Regions from separate parts of the Citrobacter sp. FDAARGOS_156 genome, predicted to be linked through region 2. Evidence: predicted binding sites of a transcription regulator. Region 2 holds the regulator's gene; each other region holds the start of a gene.
What was found. Region 2 encodes PhoB, which activates phosphate uptake and scavenging genes when phosphate is short. Its sites were predicted from a motif close to CTGTCATAAAACTGNCNNAT; they were not measured.

Region 1 (6,971 bases), 1.1 Mb from region 2:
AACGTTACGCCGCCTGCGCGATGCTAAACCTCAGGGGGGTATTGGCTTATTAACCGTAAAACTGGACGACCCAACCGGCTATGGGCGCATTACGCGTGATAACGGCAGCGTTACTGGCATCGTTGAGCATAAAGATGCGACCGACGAGCAACGCAAGATCCAGGAAATTAACACCGGCATCCTGATTGCCAATGGCGCTGATATGAAGCGCTGGTTATCTAAACTGACCAACAACAACGTGCAGGGTGAATATTACATCACCGATATCATTGCGATGGCGTACCAGGAAGGTCGTGAAATTGCTGCGGTACATCCGGCACGTATTAGCGAAACCGAAGGGGTGAACAACCGACTTCAGTTATCCCGTCTTGAACGTGTCTATCAGTCCGAACAAGCAGAGAAACTGCTGTTAGCTGGCGTTATGTTACGCGATCCAGCACGTTTTGATCTTCGCGGTTCGCTTATTCACGGGCGCGATGTTGAAATTGATACTAACGTTATCATTGAAGGTAACGTAACCCTTGGCGATCGCGTCAAGATTGGTACTGGCTGCATTATCAAAAATAGCGTAATTGGCGATGGCTGTGAGCTTAGCCCGTACAGCGTGGTGGAAGATGCCCATCTGGAAGCGGCCTGTACTATCGGGCCTTTTGCGCGTCTGCGTCCGGGCGCTGAGCTGCAGGAAGGCGCACACGTGGGTAACTTCGTCGAAATGAAAAAAGCGCGTCTGGGTAAAGGTTCTAAAGCCGGTCATCTGACCTATCTGGGCGATGCTGAAATTGGCGATAACGTGAACATCGGCGCGGGTACGATTACCTGCAATTACGATGGTGCTAATAAATTTAAAACCATTATTGGTGATGATGTGTTTGTGGGTTCGGATACTCAACTGGTGGCGCCTGTCACCGTGGGTAAAGGCGCGACGATCGCCGCTGGAACCACAGTGACGCGTAATATCGCTGATAACGAACTGGTATTAAGCCGTGTACCGCAGGTCCATAAACAAGGTTGGCAGCGCCCGGTGAAGAAAAAGTAAGTGATTTTTGCCGGATGGCGGCCTACGTGCGATGACGTTCTGTAGGCCTGATAAGCGTGAGTGCCATCAGGCAGACAAGAGATGAGGGGATAACATAATCCTCCGCTCAACAAGCAGTACCTATAAAAATAACCCCACTCTCTACAAGGCTCGGGGCGCCCGGAAAGGGCAAATACAGGTCAGCGACAACGACAGGCATAATGCCTAAATTCGGAATCAAAAAATATGTGTGGAATTGTTGGCGCTATCGCGCAGCGTGATGTAGCTGAAATCCTTCTCGAAGGTTTACGTCGTCTGGAATATCGTGGTTATGACTCAGCCGGTCTGGCTGTTGTTGATGCTGAAGGTAACATGACCCGTCTGCGTCGTCTGGGTAAAGTGCAGATGCTGACTGCTGCTGCGGAAGAACATCCGTTACACGGTGGTACGGGTATCGCTCACACCCGCTGGGCAACACACGGCGAACCTTCAGAAGCAAACGCGCATCCGCATGTTTCTGAGCACATTGTGGTGGTGCATAACGGCATCATCGAAAACCATGAACCGCTGCGTGAAATGTTGAAAGCGCGTGGTTACATCTTTGTGTCTGAAACGGACACCGAAGTGATCGCTCACCTGGTGCATTGGGAGTTGGAACAGGGCGGTACACTGCGTGAAGCGGTATTGCGTACTATTCCGCAGCTGCGCGGTGCCTACGGCACAGTGATCATGGATACCCGTAATCCAGAAACTCTGCTGGCGGCGCGTTCTGGTAGCCCGCTGGTTATCGGTCTGGGCATGGGTGAAAACTTTATCGCTTCCGACCAGCTGGCTCTGCTGCCGGTAACCCGTCGCTTTATCTTCCTGGAAGAGGGCGATATCGCCGAGGTAACGCGTCGTTCAGTCTCTATTTTTGACAAGACTGGCGCGGAAGTTAAACGTCAGGATATTGAATCTAATCTGCAATACGACGCGGGCGAAAAAGGTATTTATCGCCACTACATGCAGAAAGAGATCTATGAGCAACCGAACGCGATAAAAAATACGCTGACCGGGCGTATCAGTCATGGCGAAGTGGATTTAAGTGAGCTTGGCCCTAATGCCAATGCGTTGCTGTCTCAGGTCGAGCATATCCAGATTATTGCCTGCGGCACGTCATACAACTCAGGCATGGTATCCCGCTACTGGTTTGAGTCGCTGGCCGGCATTCCTTGTGATGTGGAAATTGCTTCTGAGTTCCGTTATCGCAAATCCGCTGTGCGTCGTAACAGTTTGATGATTACCCTGTCTCAGTCCGGTGAAACGGCGGATACCCTGGCGGGTCTGCGCTTATCTAAAGAGCTGGGCTATCTGGGGTCGCTGGCAATCTGTAACGTTCCAGGCTCTTCTCTGGTACGTGAATCTGACCTGGCGATGATGACCAATGCCGGGACCGAAATCGGCGTGGCCTCCACGAAAGCATTTACCACCCAACTGACTGTTCTGCTAATGCTGGTGGCGAAGCTGGCTCGTCTGAAAGGTCTGGATGCGACTATTGAACAAGAGATTGTTCACGGGTTACAGGCGCTGCCGAGCCGTATTGAGCAGATGCTGTCACAGGACAAGCGTATTGCCGCACTGGCGGAAGACTTCTCTGACAAACACCATGCACTGTTCCTTGGTCGTGGCGATCAGTACCCCATTGCGCTGGAAGGCGCCCTGAAGCTGAAAGAGATTTCTTATATTCACGCAGAAGCGTATGCCGCTGGTGAGCTGAAGCACGGTCCGCTGGCGCTGATTGACGCGGATATGCCGGTTATCGTGGTTGCACCGAACAACGAGTTGCTGGAAAAACTGAAATCCAACATTGAAGAAGTGCGTGCCCGTGGCGGCCAGTTGTACGTCTTCGCCGATCAGGATGCAGGATTTATCAGTAATGAAAATATGCATATCATCGAGATGCCGCATGTGGAAGAGGTGATTGCACCGATCTTCTATACCGTTCCGCTGCAACTGCTGGCGTATCATGTGGCGCTGATTAAAGGTACTGACGTGGACCAGCCGCGTAACCTGGCGAAGTCGGTTACCGTGGAATAAGCGATACCTCGCTGAACTGAAAATGCCCTGCTCAAAGCGGGGCATTTTTTTAAACGCGTTCTGTTTTTAATCAATTATCCCGCCTGTTTTATGTGACAAACCGTCATCTTCAGCTACTGTTTTCAGTGTCATAAAAAGAAAATTTTGCCGAAATATGATTGTCATATAATCTATTAACTTGCTGTTTTTATACAATTTTTAATTGTTCTTGGCGCATTATTTTTCATTGTCATAAAACTGTCATATTTCGTACATTTAACTGTCACCTGTTTGTCCTATTTTGCTCACAGTAGCAACTCAAACAACAATTTACGAAAACCGTGCAGGAGACATTATGAAAGTTATGCGTACCACTGTCGCAACTGTTGTCGCCGCGACCTTATCTATGAGCGCGTTCTCTGCCTTTGCTGCAGCGAGCCTGACAGGTGCTGGTGCAACTTTTCCTGCGCCAGTGTATGCCAAATGGGCTGATACTTATCAGAAAGAGACCGGTAGCAAAGTAAACTACCAGGGTATCGGCTCCTCCGGTGGTGTAAAACAAATTACCGCAAATACCGTTGATTTCGGTGCATCTGATGCGCCGTTATCTGACGAGAAGCTGGCTCAGGAAGGTCTGTTCCAGTTCCCGACAGTGATCGGCGGTGTGGTGCTGGCGGTGAATATCCCTGGCCTGAAGTCCGGAGAGCTGGTGCTTGACGGTAAAACTCTGGGCGATATCTACCTCGGCAAAATTAAGAAGTGGGATGATGAAGCCATCACCAAACTGAACCCGGGTCTGAAGCTGCCTTCTCAGAACATTGCCGTTGTGCGTCGTGCAGATGGTTCCGGTACCTCCTTCGTCTTCACCAGCTACCTGGCGAAAGTGAACGAAGAGTGGAAATCTAAAATTGGCGCAGGCTCTACTGTGAACTGGCCGACCGGTCTGGGCGGTAAAGGTAACGACGGTATCGCTGCGTTCGTCCAGCGTCTGCCAGGCTCTATCGGCTACGTTGAGTACGCTTATGCTAAGCAGAACAACCTGGCATACACCAAACTGGTTACTGCTGATGGTAAGCCGGTAAGCCCGACAGAAGAAAACTTTGCTAATGCAGCTAAAGGCGCTGACTGGAGCAAAACCTTCGCTCAGGATCTGACTAACCAGAAAGGTGACAATGCGTGGCCAATCACTTCCACCACCTTCATCCTGGTTCACAAAGAGCAGAAGAAGCCTGAGCAGGGCGTTGAAGTGCTGAAGTTCTTTGACTGGGCGTACAAAAATGGCGGCAAACAGGCCAACGACCTGGATTACGCCAGCCTGCCGGACAGCGTGGTTGAGCAGATTCGTGCTGCATGGAAGACCAACGTGAAAGACAGCAGCGGTAAAGCGCTGTACTAAATACCCGTCATACTTCGAGCCGCAGCTGTGTTGGCTGCGCTTGTTCACTCCAGTTACATAGTAAATCTATGCTCCTGGGGATGAATGAGGGACATCCTTGTCCCTCACCGAAGGCAGCCTCCGGCTGTTCAAATTCGTTCCTGACGAATTTGTCACAAGCTTGCCGCCTTGCTGCAACTCGAATTATTTAGGGTATGGCATTACGTTAGCTGGGAAGCACGATAAAATGCGCGCTTCCTGGCCCAAACTTAAAGAGTGATTTATGGCTGCAACCAAGCCTGCTTTTAACCCACCGGGTAAAAAGGGTGACATGATCTTCAGCGCGCTGGTAAAACTGGCTGCGCTGATTGTGCTATTGATGTTGGGTGGCATTATTGTCTCTCTGATCATCTCCTCCTGGCCAAGCATCCAGAAATTTGGTTTCTCATTCCTTTGGACCAAAGACTGGGATGCGCCAAATGATATCTACGGCGCACTGGTACCGATTTACGGTACGCTGGTCACCTCACTTATCGCACTGCTGATCGCCGTTCCGGTGAGTTTCGGCATTGCTTTGTTCCTGACGGAACTTGCACCTGGCTGGCTGAGACGTCCGCTGGGTATCGCTATTGAACTGCTGGCGGCGATCCCGAGTATCGTTTACGGCATGTGGGGCCTGTTTATCTTTGCCCCGCTGTTTGCGACGTATTTCCAGGAGCCGGTCGGTAATATTCTTTCCAACATTCCGTTTGTTGGCGCACTGTTTGCTGGCCCGGCATTTGGTATCGGTATTCTGGCTGCTGGCGTGATCCTCGCCATCATGATCATCCCGTACATTGCGGCAGTTATGCGTGATGTGTTCGAACAAACGCCGGTACTGATGAAAGAGTCAGCCTACGGTATTGGCTGTACTACCTGGGAAGTTATCTGGCGTATCGTTCTGCCGTTCACTAAAAATGGTGTCATTGGCGGCGTAATGCTGGGTCTGGGTCGCGCGCTGGGTGAAACCATGGCGGTGACCTTTATCATCGGTAACACCTACCAACTCGACAGCGCATCGCTGTATATGCCGGGCAACAGTATCACCTCTGCGCTGGCGAACGAATTTGCTGAAGCGGAATCGGGTTTGCATGTTGCTGCACTTATGGAACTGGGTCTGATTCTGTTTGTGATCACCTTCATCGTACTGGCTGCGTCTAAGTTCATGATCATGCGCCTTGCGAAAAATGAGGGGGCACGCTAATGGCTACGCTGGAAATGCAAAACACCACCGCACTGGCAGAATCACGCCGTAAAATGCAGGCGCGTCGCCGTCTGAAGAACCGCATCGCGCTGACGCTCTCAATGGCGACCATGGCATTTGGTCTGTTCTGGCTTATCTGGATCCTGATGTCCACGATTACCCGCGGTATTGACGGTATGTCGCTGGCGCTGTTCACCGAAATGACGCCGCCGCCGAATACGGCAGGTGGTGGTCTGGCGAACGCCCTGGCCGGTAGCGGTCTGTTGATTCTGTGGGCGACCGTGTTTGGTACCCCGCTCGGCATTATGGCGGGTATCTACCTGGCTGAGTATGGGCGTAAGTCTTGGCTGGCTGAGGTCATCCGTTTTATCAACGACATTCTGCTTTCTGCACCATCCATCGTGGTCGGTCTGTTCGTTTACACCATCGTGGTAGCAAAAATGGAGCACTTCTCAGGCTGGGCGGGCGTGATCGCGCTGGCGCTGCTGCAGGTACCTATCGTTATTCGTACCACTGAGAACATGCTCAAACTGGTTCCGGATAGCCTGCGTGAAGCCGCCTATGCGCTGGGTACGCCGAAGTGGAAGATGATTTCTGCAATCACCCTGAAGGCGTCTGTATCGGGCATTATTACCGGTATTCTGCTGGCAATTGCACGTATTGCAGGTGAAACGGCTCCGCTGCTGTTTACGTCGCTCTCCAACCAGTTCTGGAGCACTGACATGATGCAGCCTATAGCCAACCTGCCGGTCACGATCTTTAAGTTTGCGATGAGCCCGTTTGCTGAGTGGCAGCAACTGGCCTGGGCCGGGGTACTGATTATTACCCTGTGCGTACTGCTGCTGAACATTCTGGCGCGCGTCATTTTCGCGAAGAAGAAACACGGTTAATTTTTACGGCGTGGCTGATGCGGCGCCGGATGAGGAAAAGATTGAAATGAGTATGGTTGATACTGCCCCGGGTAAAATTCAGGTTCGTGATTTGAACTTCTACTATGGCAAATTCCATGCCCTGAAGAACATCAACCTGGATATCGCGAAAAACCAGGTCACGGCGTTTATCGGGCCTTCTGGCTGTGGTAAATCGACGCTGCTGCGTACCTTCAACAAAATGTTTGAACTGTACCCGGAGCAGCGTGCGGAAGGTGAAATCCTGCTGGATGGTGACAATATTCTCACCAACACCCAGGACATCGCGCTGCTGCGTGCCAAAGTCGGCATGGTGTTCCAGAAGCCAACGCCGTTCCCAATGTCTATCTACGACAACATCGCGTTTGGCGTACG
Region 2 (6,971 bases):
TTCACTGTCCAGCGTGCCGAAACCTTCGTCGAGGAACAGGGAGTCAATACGTGTTTTGTGACTGACCAGGTCGGACAACGCCAGCGCCAGCGCCAGGCTCACGAGGAAGCTCTCGCCGCCGGAGAGCGTGCGGGTATCACGCACGGCATCGGCTTGCCAGGTATCCACCACTTCAAGTTCCAGCGCCTCACTGGCCTTGCGTTGCAACAGATAGCGACCGTGCAGGCGGGTTAACTGGTTGTTGGCCAACCAGACCAGGTTATCCAGCGTCAGTCCCTGGGCAAATTTGCGGAATTTATCACCTTCTTTCGAGCCGATCAGCGCATTCAGGTAACCCCAGTCTTCGACCAGCAGTGAGGCCTTTTCAATCTCTTGCATCAGGGTCTGCTGCTGCTGGCGGTTTTCGGCATCCTGCCTGAGCTGCTGGCGAATTTCGCCCTGGCGCGTGGTGTTATCCCGCAGTTGTTGCGTGAGCTGCGCCAGTGCATCGCGAAGATAGTCCACGGTGAGTGTGAGATCCGCGCCGGCAGGCGGTTGCTGCTGATGCGTTGCCAGCGCCTGCTGAGCCTGGTTAAGCAGCGTTTGCGCCTGTTGTAGCTGGCCTTCCAGCGATTGCTTAAGCTGCTCAAGATGGTTAAACGCCTCTTCATCAAGCAGGGCGGCAAGGAAGGTGTCGCGATCGGCAAAGATGCTGGCCTGCAATGCGCTATCAAACTGTGCCTGAATCTCTGCTGCGCGTTGTGCCTCCTGGGCTTCCTGCTGTTGCAACGATTGCCACTGGCCCTGTAATGAGAGGCAGTCATCGTGCACCTGCCGCCAGTTTTCCAGCGCCAGGCTTTCTGTCGTTTCTTCCTTCGCGCCGGTTTCGGGCAATGTTTCCAGCAATGGCGCAAGCTGTGCCATTTTCGCCTGGAGCTCGGTCAGTTCATTTTGGCGACGCTGCCACATCTGCGCTTCGCCCACACGTGCGTTAAGCCAGGCGGTGATATCGTCATCGGCAGGAAGCGACAGACCGTAGCGGGCTAATTCAGCGAGAAGCGTAGTCTGCCGCTGTTCAATATGCAGTTGAAGCTGGGTTATCTGTTCGGAATGTGCAGTAATTTGTGCCTGCAGGGCATGACGCAGGCTCAACTGGTGAAGCTGTTGTTCGTGCTCTTCCTGAGCGGCCAGCCACGGGGCAATGTCATCCTGCGGTTGTAGCGTGACGTTGAGGCTGGCGGTGACGGTCTGCCACTCTTTAGTAAGTGCTTGCTCCTCCTGAGAAAGCGTCTGTACCTCGCGTTCATCGCGCTGTAGCTGTTGGGTTATCGCGTCGAGCTGCCCGCGTAGCGTTGACCCCTCATCGGCCAGCGTTTTGACCTCTTTTTCTAATGCCTCACGCCGCGCCTGATTGACGCTGAGTTCGAGGGTCTGATAGTGCTCAATGGCCGGATGTGTCGTGGAGCCACAAAGCGGACAAGGCTGTCCGGACTGCAGTAAAGCACGCTGGCTTTCCAGATCTTTAATCCGTGCTTCCTGTTCGCAGAGCGTTTTCACATCGGTCAGATGCTGATTTTTATCTTTATAGCGCTGACGTTTTTCTGCCAGGGCCGCGTTGCGTTGTGCTTGCTCCTGCTGGCGCTGCTGAATTGTGGTGCGTAGCTGTACCAGTTGTTTTTGTTTCGGCGCAATTTGTCCATGCAGATTGCTCAGTTGCTGGCGTAATGGACGCAACTGTGAGTGCTGCGCCAGCGCTACCGTGACCTCTTGCGCGCTAAGGGCCAACGAGGGAAGCGGCAGTGCATCCAGCTTGCGCACGTCGCTGTCGCGTAGTTTTTGCCACTGACGTAGCTGCTCGTTAGCGTCAGATTGCTGTGCCAATAGCGCTTTCCATCCTGCCAGTTCGCTGCTCCATAAGCGGAAACGGTCATGTTCGTTCAGCCAGTCGGTTAGCGCCTGCTGTTCGGTGAGCAGGGTCGCCGACTGTTTTTGTGCCTGCTGACGGATGCGCCCGCGCAGCGCTAAGCTGCTTTGTAAGCGAGCATTCACTTCCTGAATATTCTGTCGTGTTCGGCGGAGCGTGGCGGATTGTTCCTGAATTCGCTCCCAGTACGGACGCAATGCTCTGGCGGGATGTGCCAGGCTGAGTGTCGCCAGCTGCGGTTGTGCTTTATCTTGCGCCTCTTTTGCGGTCTGTAATGCTTGCTGGTGGCGGCTTACTTCTGCCTGTAGCTCATTTTGTCGGATGAGCCAATTAAGATGCTGTTGCTGGATTTGCTGACGGGTAAGATGCTGTTTTTCTTCGTCAGTAAGTACCTGCAAACTTTCTGTCAGAGACTGTACCTGCTCTGGTGCTAACAGCGCCACGCCGCTGGCCTGGGCCTGCAGTTTTTCCAGCTCCGTACGCGCTGCTTTGTGCTTTTCAAACACCATGGCGGAGATTTGGCCGTAAATCTCTGTGCCGGTCAGCTCTTCCAGCAGTTCGGCGCGCTCTTTCGGTTTGGCATTGAGAAATGCGGCAAACTGGCCCTGAGACAGCAGCATCGAGCGGGTAAAACGGCCGTAATCCAGCCCGGTAAGCTCGGCGGTCATTTCCAGCTTGTCTTTAACTTTATCGGCGAGAATTTTGCCATCGGCGCAACGAGCCAGTTCGACACGCGGAACCTGCAGGTTACCTTCTGGTTGATTGCGCGCGCGGTTCTGGCTCCAGAATGCGCGATAGGCTTCGCCTCTGACTTCGAATTCAACTTCGGCCAGACATTCCGCCGTATCGCGGGTCATCAGGTCGTTTTGCGACTGCGATACGGTATTGAGTCGTGGTGTTTCGTGGTACAGCGCGAGGCAAATGGCGTCCAGTAGGGTGGTCTTCCCGGCACCGGTTGGACCGGTGATGGCGAACAGCCCGTTGCTGGCAAAAGGCTCTGCCGTGAAATCAACTTTCCATTCCCCTTTCAGAGAGTTGAGGTTTTTCAGACGCAGGCTGAGAATTTTCATGCTTCGGTCTCCCCGGCGAGCGTGTGTAAGGTTGTGCTAAACAGCTGATTCAGGCGCTCACGCTGTGGATCGTCGAGTTCTTCCAGTGCCAGACGGCGGTCAAACACCTCCGTCACGCTTAATTCACTCAACGTTTCACGTCGTTCATTGGCCATGATGCGCTCGCGTTGTTCACGACTACGACGCACCAATAAGACTTCTACCGGTAAGTCTTCGGTCAGAGTCTGGATTTTGCGCTGCATATCATGCAGATAGTCATCGGTCGCGATTTCTATATCTAACCACACCGGCGGTTCCTGTTGCGTGCCACGCCATTGTTCCAGCTGTGCGCTAATCGTCGCTAAATCGCCTTTCAATACGGCAAGTTGTTGGGTTACGGGTACGATGAGGTTTTCAACGGCGCTCAGCTTACCGTTTTCAAAGCTCACCAGGTGGACGCATTTGCTTTTGCCGCACTCGTCAAAACTCAGTGCAATCGGGGAGCCGCAATAGCGAATATGTTCCGTACCGCCGATGACCTGTGCCCGGTGAATATGTCCCAGCGCGATGTAATCCGCCGGTGGGAAATTTTGTGCCGGAAAAGCATCCAGCGTCCCAATATAAATATCGCGTACGGCGTCACTTTTACTGGCGCCGACGGTGGTCAGATGCCCTGTCGCAATAATTGGCAGATTCTGGTCGCCACGCAGCGCGCAGGCGTCCTGATATTGCTGTTGGTAATAGTCGGTGATTGCACCTAATAAATGCTGCTGTTTTTCTTGCCCGGTCAACCCAGCCTGGCTGGTAATGATGTCGCGCGGACGTAAGAAAGGAACCGGACACAGGATAGCCCCCGGCGTGCCGTCGCGTTGCGGCAGTACCTGCGGCGCATGGCCGGCGCTGGCAACGACCGTGGTGTTGAGGAACGCCAGAATATCGCGAGATTCATTGAGTGTGGCAACGGAGTCATGGTTTCCTGCCAGCACGACCAGATGACAGCCTGTTTGCTGTAGGTTGACAACAAAACGGTTATACAACTCGCGGGCGTAGCTTGGCGGTGAACCAGTATCAAAAATATCACCTGCCACAATAATGGCATCCACCTGATGGGATTGTGCCGTTTCCAGCAACCAGTCGAGAAAGGCCTGGTGTTCAGCGGCGCGGCTCTTGCTGTAGAAATTTTGGCCCAGATGCCAGTCAGACGTGTGGAGGATGCGCATAAGAGTTCCATGACAAAAAAACGATGGCGGAGATTATAACCTTGCAAGGACGGTAATATCTTGTTTCCGGGCTGTCATAATTCGCCTGGCTGCGTTAAACCTGGACTATCTTTTCATAAATCTGTCATAAAAGTGACGCATAATGCCACGGTATTGATGGCAAACGATTTAATTATAAACAGGGCAAATCATGGCGAGACGTATTCTGGTCGTAGAAGATGAAGCTCCAATTCGTGAAATGGTCTGCTTCGTGCTCGAGCAAAACGGTTTTCAACCCGTAGAAGCCGAAGACTATGACAGTGCTGTGAACCAACTTAATGAACCCTGGCCGGATCTCGTCCTGCTTGACTGGATGCTTCCCGGCGGCTCGGGTCTACAGTTTATTAAACACCTCAAACGGGAAGCGATGACGCGGGATATCCCCGTGATGATGCTGACGGCGCGCGGTGAAGAAGAAGACCGTGTGCGGGGTCTGGAAACCGGTGCGGATGACTATATTACTAAGCCGTTCTCTCCGAAGGAGCTGGTGGCGCGTATTAAAGCCGTTTTACGACGTATTTCCCCCATGGCGGTGGAAGAAGTTATCGAGATGCAAGGGCTGAGTCTTGACCCTACCTCGCACCGTGTGATGACCGGCGAGGATCCACTGGATATGGGACCCACCGAATTCAAACTGTTGCACTTCTTTATGACCCACCCTGAGCGCGTCTACAGCCGTGAACAACTCCTCAATCATGTCTGGGGAACCAATGTCTACGTGGAAGACCGGACAGTGGATGTGCATATTCGTCGGTTGCGTAAAGCGCTGGAGCATAGCGGACACGATCGTATGGTGCAGACGGTTCGCGGGACGGGATATCGTTTTTCGACCCGCTTCTGACTGACAAGAATCATGGCCTGATGGATTAGGCCGTAAATGGAGTAAGACGTTTGCTAGAACGATTGTCATGGAAAAGGTTGGTACTGGAGCTGATCCTCTGCTGCATACCGGCTTTTATCCTTAGCGCTTTTTTTGGTTATCTACCCTGGTTTTTACTGGCGTCGGTAACGGGCCTGCTTATCTGGCATTTCTGGAATTTATTACGTTTGTCCTGGTGGCTATGGGTCGACAGAAGTATGACGCCGCCGCCGGGGCGCGGCAGTTGGGAGCCGTTGTTATATGGGCTGCATCAAATGCAGCTGCGTAACAAAAAGCGCCGTCGCGAATTGGGTAACCTCATTAAACGCTTTCGCAGCGGCGCCGAATCACTGCCCGACGCAGTGGTGCTAACCACCGAAGAAGGCGGGATTTTCTGGTGTAACGGACTGGCACAGCAGGTTTTAGGGTTACGCTGGCCGGACGATAGCGGGCAAAATATCCTTAATCTGCTGCGCTACCCGGAATTTACGCTGTATCTGAAAACACGCGACTTTAGTCGGCCAATTAATCTGGTACTCAACACCGGACGGCATCTGGAAATTCGCGTGATGCCCTACACCGATAAGCAACTGCTGATGGTGGCGCGTGATGTTACGCAGATGCATCAACTGGAAGGTTCCCGACGTAACTTTTTCGCCAACGCCAGTCATGAGCTGCGCACGCCGCTGACGGTGCTGCAAGGCTATCTGGAAATGATGCAGGAGCATCCGTTGGAAGGGACAACGCGCGAAAAAGCGCTGCATACCATGCGTGAACAAACGTACCGTATGGAAGGGTTAGTGAAGCAACTGCTAACGCTGTCAAAAATTGAGGCTGCGCCGACGCTGCAACTGAATGAGAAGGTCGATGTGCCCATGATGCTGCGCGTGGTTGAGCACGAAGCGCAAACGCTGAGCCAGCACAAACATACGTTTACTTTTGATGTTGATAACAGCCTGAACGTGCGGGGTAACGAGGAGCAGTTGCGTAGCGCTATCTCGAATCTCGTCTATAACGCGGTGAACCACACCCCTGCGGGAACGCACATTACCGTACGCTGGCAGCATGTGGCCTCGGGGGCGGAATTTTGTGTGGAAGACAACGGTCCAGGTATTGCCGCCGAGCATATTCCACGCCTGACCGAGCGTTTTTATCGCGTAGATAAAGCGCGATCGCGGCAAACGGGCGGTAGCGGACTCGGGCTGGCCATCGTTAAGCATGCCCTGCATCATCACGACAGCCGTTTGAATATCGACAGCGAACCAGGCCAGGGAACGCGATTTAGTTTCGTGATCCCGGAACGTTTAATTGCCAAAAATAGCGGTTAAAACGTATTCGTAAGTTTATCTTTCCAAAAGCCAGCGCGAGCTGGCTTTTTTTGTTGTAGTCAATAAGTAGCTCCTGAATTTTACGACGTTTGATTGTTTTTTGTTCGCATGATTACCCATGTCTTTTTCCAGGGAATGGTGTTTTGTGCTGGTTCAATTTTTCATATCACTATATTGTTCTGGTTTTTAGATCCCACCTTGCTTTAAAACGTTATAAGCGTTTAAATTGCGCATCAAATGCTGTCATACCGACTGCATTTACGCGGTAAATCGAAAAACTATTCTTCGCCGCGCCAGACCGGGAGAATTTCCCGCTGGAATTGCTTAAAAATGCCGCTGTATCATCCCGCAGGGAAAGGCAGAAAATTAAACGTTTTCAACACCACATCCACAGGCAGTAAGACTTTATGACCCATCAGTTAAAATCGCGCGATATTATCGCACTGGGATTTATGACATTTGCACTGTTCGTTGGTGCAGGTAACATTATTTTCCCCCCAATGGTTGGTTTGCAGGCAGGCGAGCACGTCTGGACCGCGGCCTTTGGCTTCCTGATTACCGCCGTAGGCCTTC
Region 3 (6,971 bases), 730 kb from region 2:
GGTAAGCGCGGAGCAAAAAGATGGCTTCGACGTTATCGCCGCTGGATTGTTTTAGCGCCAGTGCCGCCAGTTCGCGATCGGCGATGCCGCCTTCGGTCATCACCCGGTCGACGGCCAGGTTCATCTGCTGTTCGATTTGCGCCACGCTCAGTTCAGCAATGGTCTCATCGCCCCGGCGTCGGTTTTCCTGCAGGGCGTGGGCGTTGGCTATCGCCTTTTCGCCCCCTTTGACGGCGACGTACATCAGCACACCTCCACATGGGTGGTTCGCGGAATAGCCAGCAGCCGTTCGCCGCAGGTGAGGATCAGATCGACCCCCAGCGGGAACGGATGCGGGCGTTCGGTGAGTTCGTGAATCAGGCATTCCGGCAGCTGTGGCGCGATCATGCGCTCTTCGGCGATGCCTGCGCCGGTCAGACGCAGCATGCGTCCACCGCTTAAGCCAGAAACTTGCACAATCAGCGTGGCGCTGGTTTCAGGTGCGACGGCGGAACCGGCTGAGAGGGCATTTAGCTGTTCGCTGCTAATGCGTTCGTCGGTGACGGCAAAGGCCGCCAGCTGCGGCTGATCCACCAGCGGCGCGTTGGTGTGAAAACGCAGGTTCTGCCGGGCGATATCGTTATCCATCGACGGCGCCAGCCAGACCGGCGTGTCGCCATCGACCAGGGTCAGCAGCACGCTGGTGGTCGCCAGACCCAGCGGCTGCCAGCCGTGTTTCAGTTGATGCAGGGCGACGATTACGCCCGGTTCGCTCATGGCTTTCAGCAGGCGACGAAAGCTCTGCTGAGCATCCTGAACGGGTAAATTAAATGCGGTCTGTAAGGTCATGCGTTATCTCCGCGTACCAGCGTGAAGAAGTCGACCCGGCTGGCGTTGACTTCGGCACGGCGGGCGCTAATCAGCGCCTCGCGTTCCGCTTCCAGCGGGGCAATTAAGGTTTCCATGAGGTTCTGGAAATGCGTTTGTTCCTGCAGCAATGCGTCAATGACCGCACACTGCTCGGCGTGTTGTTTATTGCGACCCAGCAGGTAGCTGTAGCCCAGCGTCCCGCTTTTCAGGCGAATAACCGCGCGGGTGAGCGTGGTGTCGCCAGCAAAGAAGCGATTACCGGTGCCGCCCATACGGGCCTGGATCTGCATCAGTCCGCTTTCCGGGGCGCGGATAAGCTCATAGTCCGGCGTTAGTTTGAGCGCCTTGATACGCGCATTCAGGGCATCGGCATTGCTGTAAGCCAGCGCGCGCATCCAACGCTGGCGAGTGGCGGTATCGAAATGCATTCAGTGCTCCATGGTGAATTCGATCATGTCGGCGCGGGTCAGGCTGACGGAATATTCCGCCGCCTGTTCTTCGCCTTCACGGTGGTTCAGAGTGCGCACGCACAGCAGCGGCGCCATATTGGGGATTTCCAGCACCTTGCTCTCTTTGGCCTGCGCACGGCGGGCGCTGATGCGCGTTTGCGTGCGCAGCAGCGTCAGACCGGATTGTTCGCGCAGGTAATCGTGCAGTGAGCCGCTGTTAAAGCCTTGCAGCAGCGGCCACAGCGTGAGGTCGGAAAAATAGTGGTCGATCTGACACAGTGCGATGCCGTTTACCCGGCGCAGGGTGCGCAGGTGAATCACGTTATCGCCCTCGTTAATGCTGAGCGCATCGGCAATGTGGCCGGAGGCCGGACGCAGCACCGCCAGCAGTTTTTCACTGGTGGGGTGGCTGCCCTGGTCCAGCAGGTTCTGACTAAAGCGCGCCTGGGCATTCAGCGGGTAGTCGAACGGGCGCATCAGCACCAGCACGCCGACTCCCTGGCGACGCTGAACCCAACCGCGTTCAACCAACTGGTCAATGGCGCGGCGCAGGGTGTGGCGGTTTACCTCGAAGCGCGCGGCAAGCTGATGCTCGGCGGGCAGATAGTCACCGCAGCGATAATGTTGACGAAGCTCCTGCTCAAGTCTCGCGGCAATTTCCTGATAACGCGTTGGATAACTGGTCGGATGTGTAGACAAGTGCATAGCAATCAATGCCTCGCTAATCAGATAAAGTGCTTACGCAAACGCTGGGAAAGGAAATCCAGCAGGCTGACGGTGACGATGATTAACACCATCAGGGCGCAGGTTTGCTGGAACTGAAAGCCGCGAATCGCTTCCCATAAGGTCACGCCAATACCACCTGCGCCCACCATGCCGACTACCGTGGCCGAGCGAACATTGGATTCAAAGCGATACAGCGAGTAGGAGATAAGCAGCGGCATGACCTGTGGCAGAACGCCGTACAGAATCTCTTCAATTTTGTTGGCTCCGGTGGCGCGAATACCTTCTACCGGACCCGGCTCAATGGCTTCTACCGCTTCGGAAAGCAGCTTGGAGAGTACCCCGGTAGTGTGGATAAACAGCGCCATCACCCCGGCGAATGGCCCTAACCCGACGGCGACCACGAACAGCATGGCGAAGACCATTTCGTTGATGGCGCGACAGGCATCCATCAGGCGACGCATCGGCTGGTAAATCCACCACGGCACGAGGTTATCGGCGCACATCAGACCGAAGGGAATCGACAACACCACGGCGAGGGCGGTACCCCAGACGGCGATTTGCAGCGTGACGGCCATTTCACCGAGATAGTCCTGCCACTGACTGAAGTCAGGTGGAAAGAAGTCGGCAGCGAAGGTTGCCATATTGCCGGAATCCTGGATCAGCGTGAGCGGGGCCATTTCGGCGCCTTTCCACGAGACCACCAGCACGGCGAGAAGAATGGCCCAGCTCAGCAGCGAGAACCAGCTACGCTTGGGCGGGGCAACGGTGATGGTTTGCATGTTTGGCTCCGTGCATCGGTTATTGCCGGATGGCGGCGCAAGCGCCTTATCCGGCCTACAAAACATCGTAGGCCCGGTAAGCGAAGCGCCACCGGGCATCAGGGTTATTGCACCGCTTTGGTGACGCTGGTCATGGCGCCCAGGGCGGCGGTCAGGCGGTCGAGATCATCAAGCTGTGCTTTCAGCGCCGAGGTTTTGCTGGTTTTCTCTTCCTCGTTCAGCCCTTTGTTGTCCTTCACGCCCTGCATCTCTTTAAACAGCGCCAGTTGGCGAATCGGCACCAGTTGCAGATCGCTGGAGGCACGGAACGGCGCCCAACCCAGGCGTTCCAGGACGGTTTTCTGCTCCGGCGTTTTGCCGTAGTTCATGAAGAAGTCGTACACCTTGTCCTTGGTGGCTTCAGAGAGGTTCTTACGCCAGACGATCGGATCGCCTGGGATCAGCGGTGACTTCCAGATAACCTTCAACTCTTTCAGCTTGTCCGGTGCGGACGTTTTCAGCTTGTCGAGGTTTTCGGTGTTGTTGGTAGCCACATCCACCTGTTTGTTGGCGACGGCCAGGGCGTTAGTTTCGTGCCCGGCGTTAACGGTGCGTTTGAAGTCGCTGGCGGAGATGTTGTTTTTGGCGAAGACGTAATAACCGGGGACGAGGAAACCTGACGTAGAGTTGGGATCGCCGTTGCCGAAGGTCAGATCCTTACGTTTGGCGATCAGATCGTTCAGGTTGTTGATCGGGCTGTCTTTGTTAACGATCAACACGCTCCAGTAACCCGGGGATCCGTCGGCGGCTACGGTCTGGGCAAACACTTGTCCGTTAGCGCGATCCACCGCTTCCATTGCTGAGAGGTTGCCGTACCAGGCGATATCCACTTTGTTAAAGCGCATGCCCTGGATGATCCCGGCGTAGTCCGGAGCGAAGAAGGCGTTTACTTTCACGCCCAGCGATTTTTCCATGTCCTTCAGGAACGGTTCCCACTGTGGCTTCAGGTTTTGCTGTGATTCGGTCGAAATAATGCCAAAGTTAAGCGCTTTTTCTTGCTCTTCGGCATGGGCCGGGCTTAACAAGGTACTGACGCTAAACATGCTGGTGAAAGCCAGCGCGGCAACTGTCTTATAGCTCATGTCGTTTCCTTAATTAGTCATTGTTCCAGGCTATTTCACTTGCCAGCCTGAATCCGGGCAGTGCTCAAAATCCTCACGTACTGCGTGTACGCTCCGGTTTTTCCGCGCTGGCCGTCCCCAGCCTGGCTGCGCCAATAACGCCTGGTTTTTTAGAACTATGCAGCCTGCGCGTTCTGTTCGACGCGGTTCATGCTGCGGTAGAGATGGTCAAAACGGTCGTTGTCAAAATGCTGGCTGCTGCCATCAAAGAAGACGTTGCCCTGGCGCAGCGCGACAATGCGTTCGCAGTAGCGCAGGGCGTAATCCACCTGATGCAGCGTGACGACCACGGTGATGCCGTCGGTCTGGTTGATGTCGCGCAGGGTGTCCATCACGATGCGCGCGGATTCCGGATCCAGCGAGGCAATCGGCTCATCGGCAAGGATCACTTTGGCCTGCTGCATCAGCGCGCGGGCAATCGCGACGCGCTGCTGTTGTCCGCCGGAGAGCGTGGAAACACGCTGGTATGCAAAGTGCGCCATGCCGACGCGGGTCAGCGCCTGTAACGCGCGTTGTTTCTGCTCAGCGGTAAACCAGCTAAAACAGGTGCGCCAGAACGGCGTGCTGCCGAGCGCGCCAATCAGGACGTTCTCCAGCACCGTCAGGCGGTTCACCAGATTGAACTGCTGGAAGATGTAGCCGGTGTGGGCGCGGCTTTTGCGGATATCGCGCGCCAGGCGGCCTTCATGTTGAACGGTGCGACCCAGCAGTTCGATGTGGCTACCAGGTGATTTATCACCGACGATCAAACCGCTTAAATGACGTAAAAGGGTGGATTTGCCGGAGCCGGACGGCCCAAGCAGAGCCACCATCTCACCGGCACAGATATTCAGATCAACCGCATTAAGCGCCTGATGTTGATTGAAGGATTTGGAGAGTTTCTCGACGCGAATAACCGTTTGCATGATGCGGCCTCCCTAAAAAAGTGGCCCCATCGTGGCGGATCAATGTGACGTTTTCGTTAAAGGAAGGTTACTTGGCGATGAAGAGTTGAGCGATATTTGATGACAGTACGGGAGGGGTTGCCTCCCGTTTGATTACTCGGTTGGCGGCTGCTGCTGTTTGACGACGTTGATCATCCACGGCACGCCATACTGGTCGCTCACTTTACCGAAACCGTGGGCCCAGAAGGTTTCCTGCCAGTCCATTTCGATTTTTCCGTTTACTGCCAGGTTATCAAACCAGCGTTTACCTTCGTCGACGTTTTGTGTGTCGAGCACCAGCGTAAAGCCAGAGTAGTGCGCGTTTCCGTCGGGGGCGCTATCGCTCATCATGATATCGCTGCCCGCAACGCGCAGGTTGGCGTGGGCAATAGCGGTATCGGGGAATTTCATGCCAGAAGGGCAACCTTCTTCACTGTCCTGCGCCGATTTGGGCATTTCACCGAAGTTGATTTTGTAGAGCAGCTCAGCGCCTAACGTTTTTTGGTAGAAGGCGATAGCGTCAGCGCAGTTGCCTGCAAAGGAGATATAGGGACTTAACGGCATAATCTTTACCTCAGAGTAAGAGAAGCCAGTTAAGTGTAGTTATCGTCTGTATAAATAAACCAGGCGGGAAGTATGGGCTTCCCGCCTGGCAGATGAGCTGGTGTAGACCTGATGAGCGTAGCGCCGTCAGGCAATTTGCATCAGTTCTTTTTCACAAACTCAGATTTCAGCTTCATTGGGCCAAAGCCATCGATTTTGCAATCGATGTTGTGGTCGCCTTCAACCAGGCGGATATTCTTCACTTTGGTACCGATCTTCAGCATGGAAGAGCTACCTTTTACCTTCAGATCTTTTACTACGGTAACGCTGTCGCCATCGGCGAGCAGGTTGCCATTAGCATCTTTAACGATCAGTTCGTCGCTGTCCTGAGCGGGTTCAGCGTCGTTCCATTCGTGAGCGCATTCCGGGCAGATGAACATGCCGTTATCTTCGTAAGTGTATTCGGAGTTGCATTGTGGGCAGTGTGGTAATGACATGTGGATTTCCTCAAAAGTCAGCAGGGGCAAAAGCGCCCAAAATTGGCAGATTGCCGAAAAAGGCCGCAATTATACATAAAATCCCTGCTTTTGTCGGGGCTACAGGCCAATTATGCCCAACTATCTGTTGTGGCGTCAGGTTGCTTTCACGTCTATGAAAACCAGAAGGAATATTTTTTAAGGGAAATTGCTACGTTTAGCTATTTAAGATAAGGTGAGGCGAAACACCCGATATTCATAGGTAGCATGGCTTACAGACTAGCTAAGTCATTGTGAGTGAATACTTTGTGACCCCCTTAAATTTGGTAGGGGAATTAAGCTGGCATTTTTTAAAACTGAACTACTCTGTTTATCTTTCTTACTTAATATAGTAAGTGAGAGGCATCAGGCCAGCAGTCATACGATAAATTTTATTTTAATAATATCAGCTGGTTGTTTTAATTTTAATTATTTCCACACGTAATTATAAAAGCCGAAAATCTATAAATAAAACGATTTGGCTAAATAAAAGTAATGCTATTTGCGTTAAGGAAAGATTTTCCATGTACACACAGACAATTTATGAATTAAGTCAGGAAGCTGAACGCTTACTGATGCTCTCTCTTGAACATCTCAGGCAATTGCAGAAATTGCCAATGACCTCGGCGAATGATGTCATGCTGAAAAAAGGAGAGCATAGTGGACAGGTTGTTCAGCCCCTGCATTTCAGCGCGCGTGGCATGGATGTCCAGCAGGCAACGCTCAACAATGAACTGCGAAAGATTACCCGTCTGGAAATGGTTCTGGCGATCGTCGGTACGATGAAGGCGGGAAAGTCGACGACGATTAACGCGATTGTCGGAACTGAGGTTTTACCTAATCGTAATCGCCCGATGACGGCGTTACCGACCCTTATCCGCCATACACCGGGACAGAAAGAGCCGGTGCTGCATTTTTCGCATGTCGCGCCAATTGACGCCTTAATGAAAGTATTACAGCAGCGCGTGCGGGAATGCGATCGTCAGCGTCTGGCTCAGACGCTGGAAATAGATAAGGATATGAATGC

Region 1: the regulator PhoB is predicted to act here: its motif matches at 3,318-3,337, upstream of pstS (phosphate ABC transporter substrate-binding protein PstS).
Region 3: the regulator PhoB is predicted to act here: its motif matches at 4,911-4,930, upstream of phnC (phosphonate ABC transporter ATP-binding protein).

The regions. Positions count from the first base shown of each region.
Region 1 covers NZ_CP014030.2:284,504-291,474, reverse strand. Annotated here, with positions in the region: gene glmU (bifunctional UDP-N-acetylglucosamine diphosphorylase/glucosamine-1-phosphate N-acetyltransferase GlmU) at 1-1,036, shown strand, start outside; gene glmS (glutamine--fructose-6-phosphate transaminase (isomerizing)) at 1,262-3,091, shown strand; gene pstS (phosphate ABC transporter substrate-binding protein PstS) at 3,426-4,466, shown strand; gene pstC (phosphate ABC transporter permease PstC) at 4,729-5,688, shown strand; gene pstA (phosphate ABC transporter permease PstA) at 5,688-6,578, shown strand; gene pstB (phosphate ABC transporter ATP-binding protein PstB) at 6,625-6,971, shown strand, end outside.
Region 2 covers NZ_CP014030.2:1,433,709-1,440,679, forward strand. Annotated here, with positions in the region: gene sbcC (exonuclease subunit SbcC) at 1-2,973, opposite strand, end outside; gene sbcD (exonuclease subunit SbcD) at 2,970-4,172, opposite strand; gene phoB (phosphate response regulator transcription factor PhoB) at 4,363-5,052, shown strand; gene phoR (phosphate regulon sensor histidine kinase PhoR) at 5,103-6,398, shown strand; gene brnQ (branched-chain amino acid transporter carrier protein BrnQ) at 6,806-6,971, shown strand, end outside.
Region 3 covers NZ_CP014030.2:700,186-707,156, forward strand. Annotated here, with positions in the region: gene AL515_RS03400 (carbon-phosphorus lyase complex subunit PhnI) at 1-244, opposite strand, end outside; gene phnH (phosphonate C-P lyase system protein PhnH) at 244-828, opposite strand; gene phnG (phosphonate C-P lyase system protein PhnG) at 825-1,277, opposite strand; gene phnF (phosphonate metabolism transcriptional regulator PhnF) at 1,278-2,003, opposite strand; gene phnE (phosphonate ABC transporter, permease protein PhnE) at 2,024-2,803, opposite strand; gene phnD (phosphonate ABC transporter substrate-binding protein) at 2,908-3,924, opposite strand; gene phnC (phosphonate ABC transporter ATP-binding protein) at 4,080-4,868, opposite strand; gene yjdN (VOC family metalloprotein YjdN) at 5,001-5,450, opposite strand; gene AL515_RS03445 (zinc ribbon domain-containing protein YjdM) at 5,591-5,926, opposite strand; gene crfC (clamp-binding protein CrfC) at 6,469-6,971, shown strand, end outside.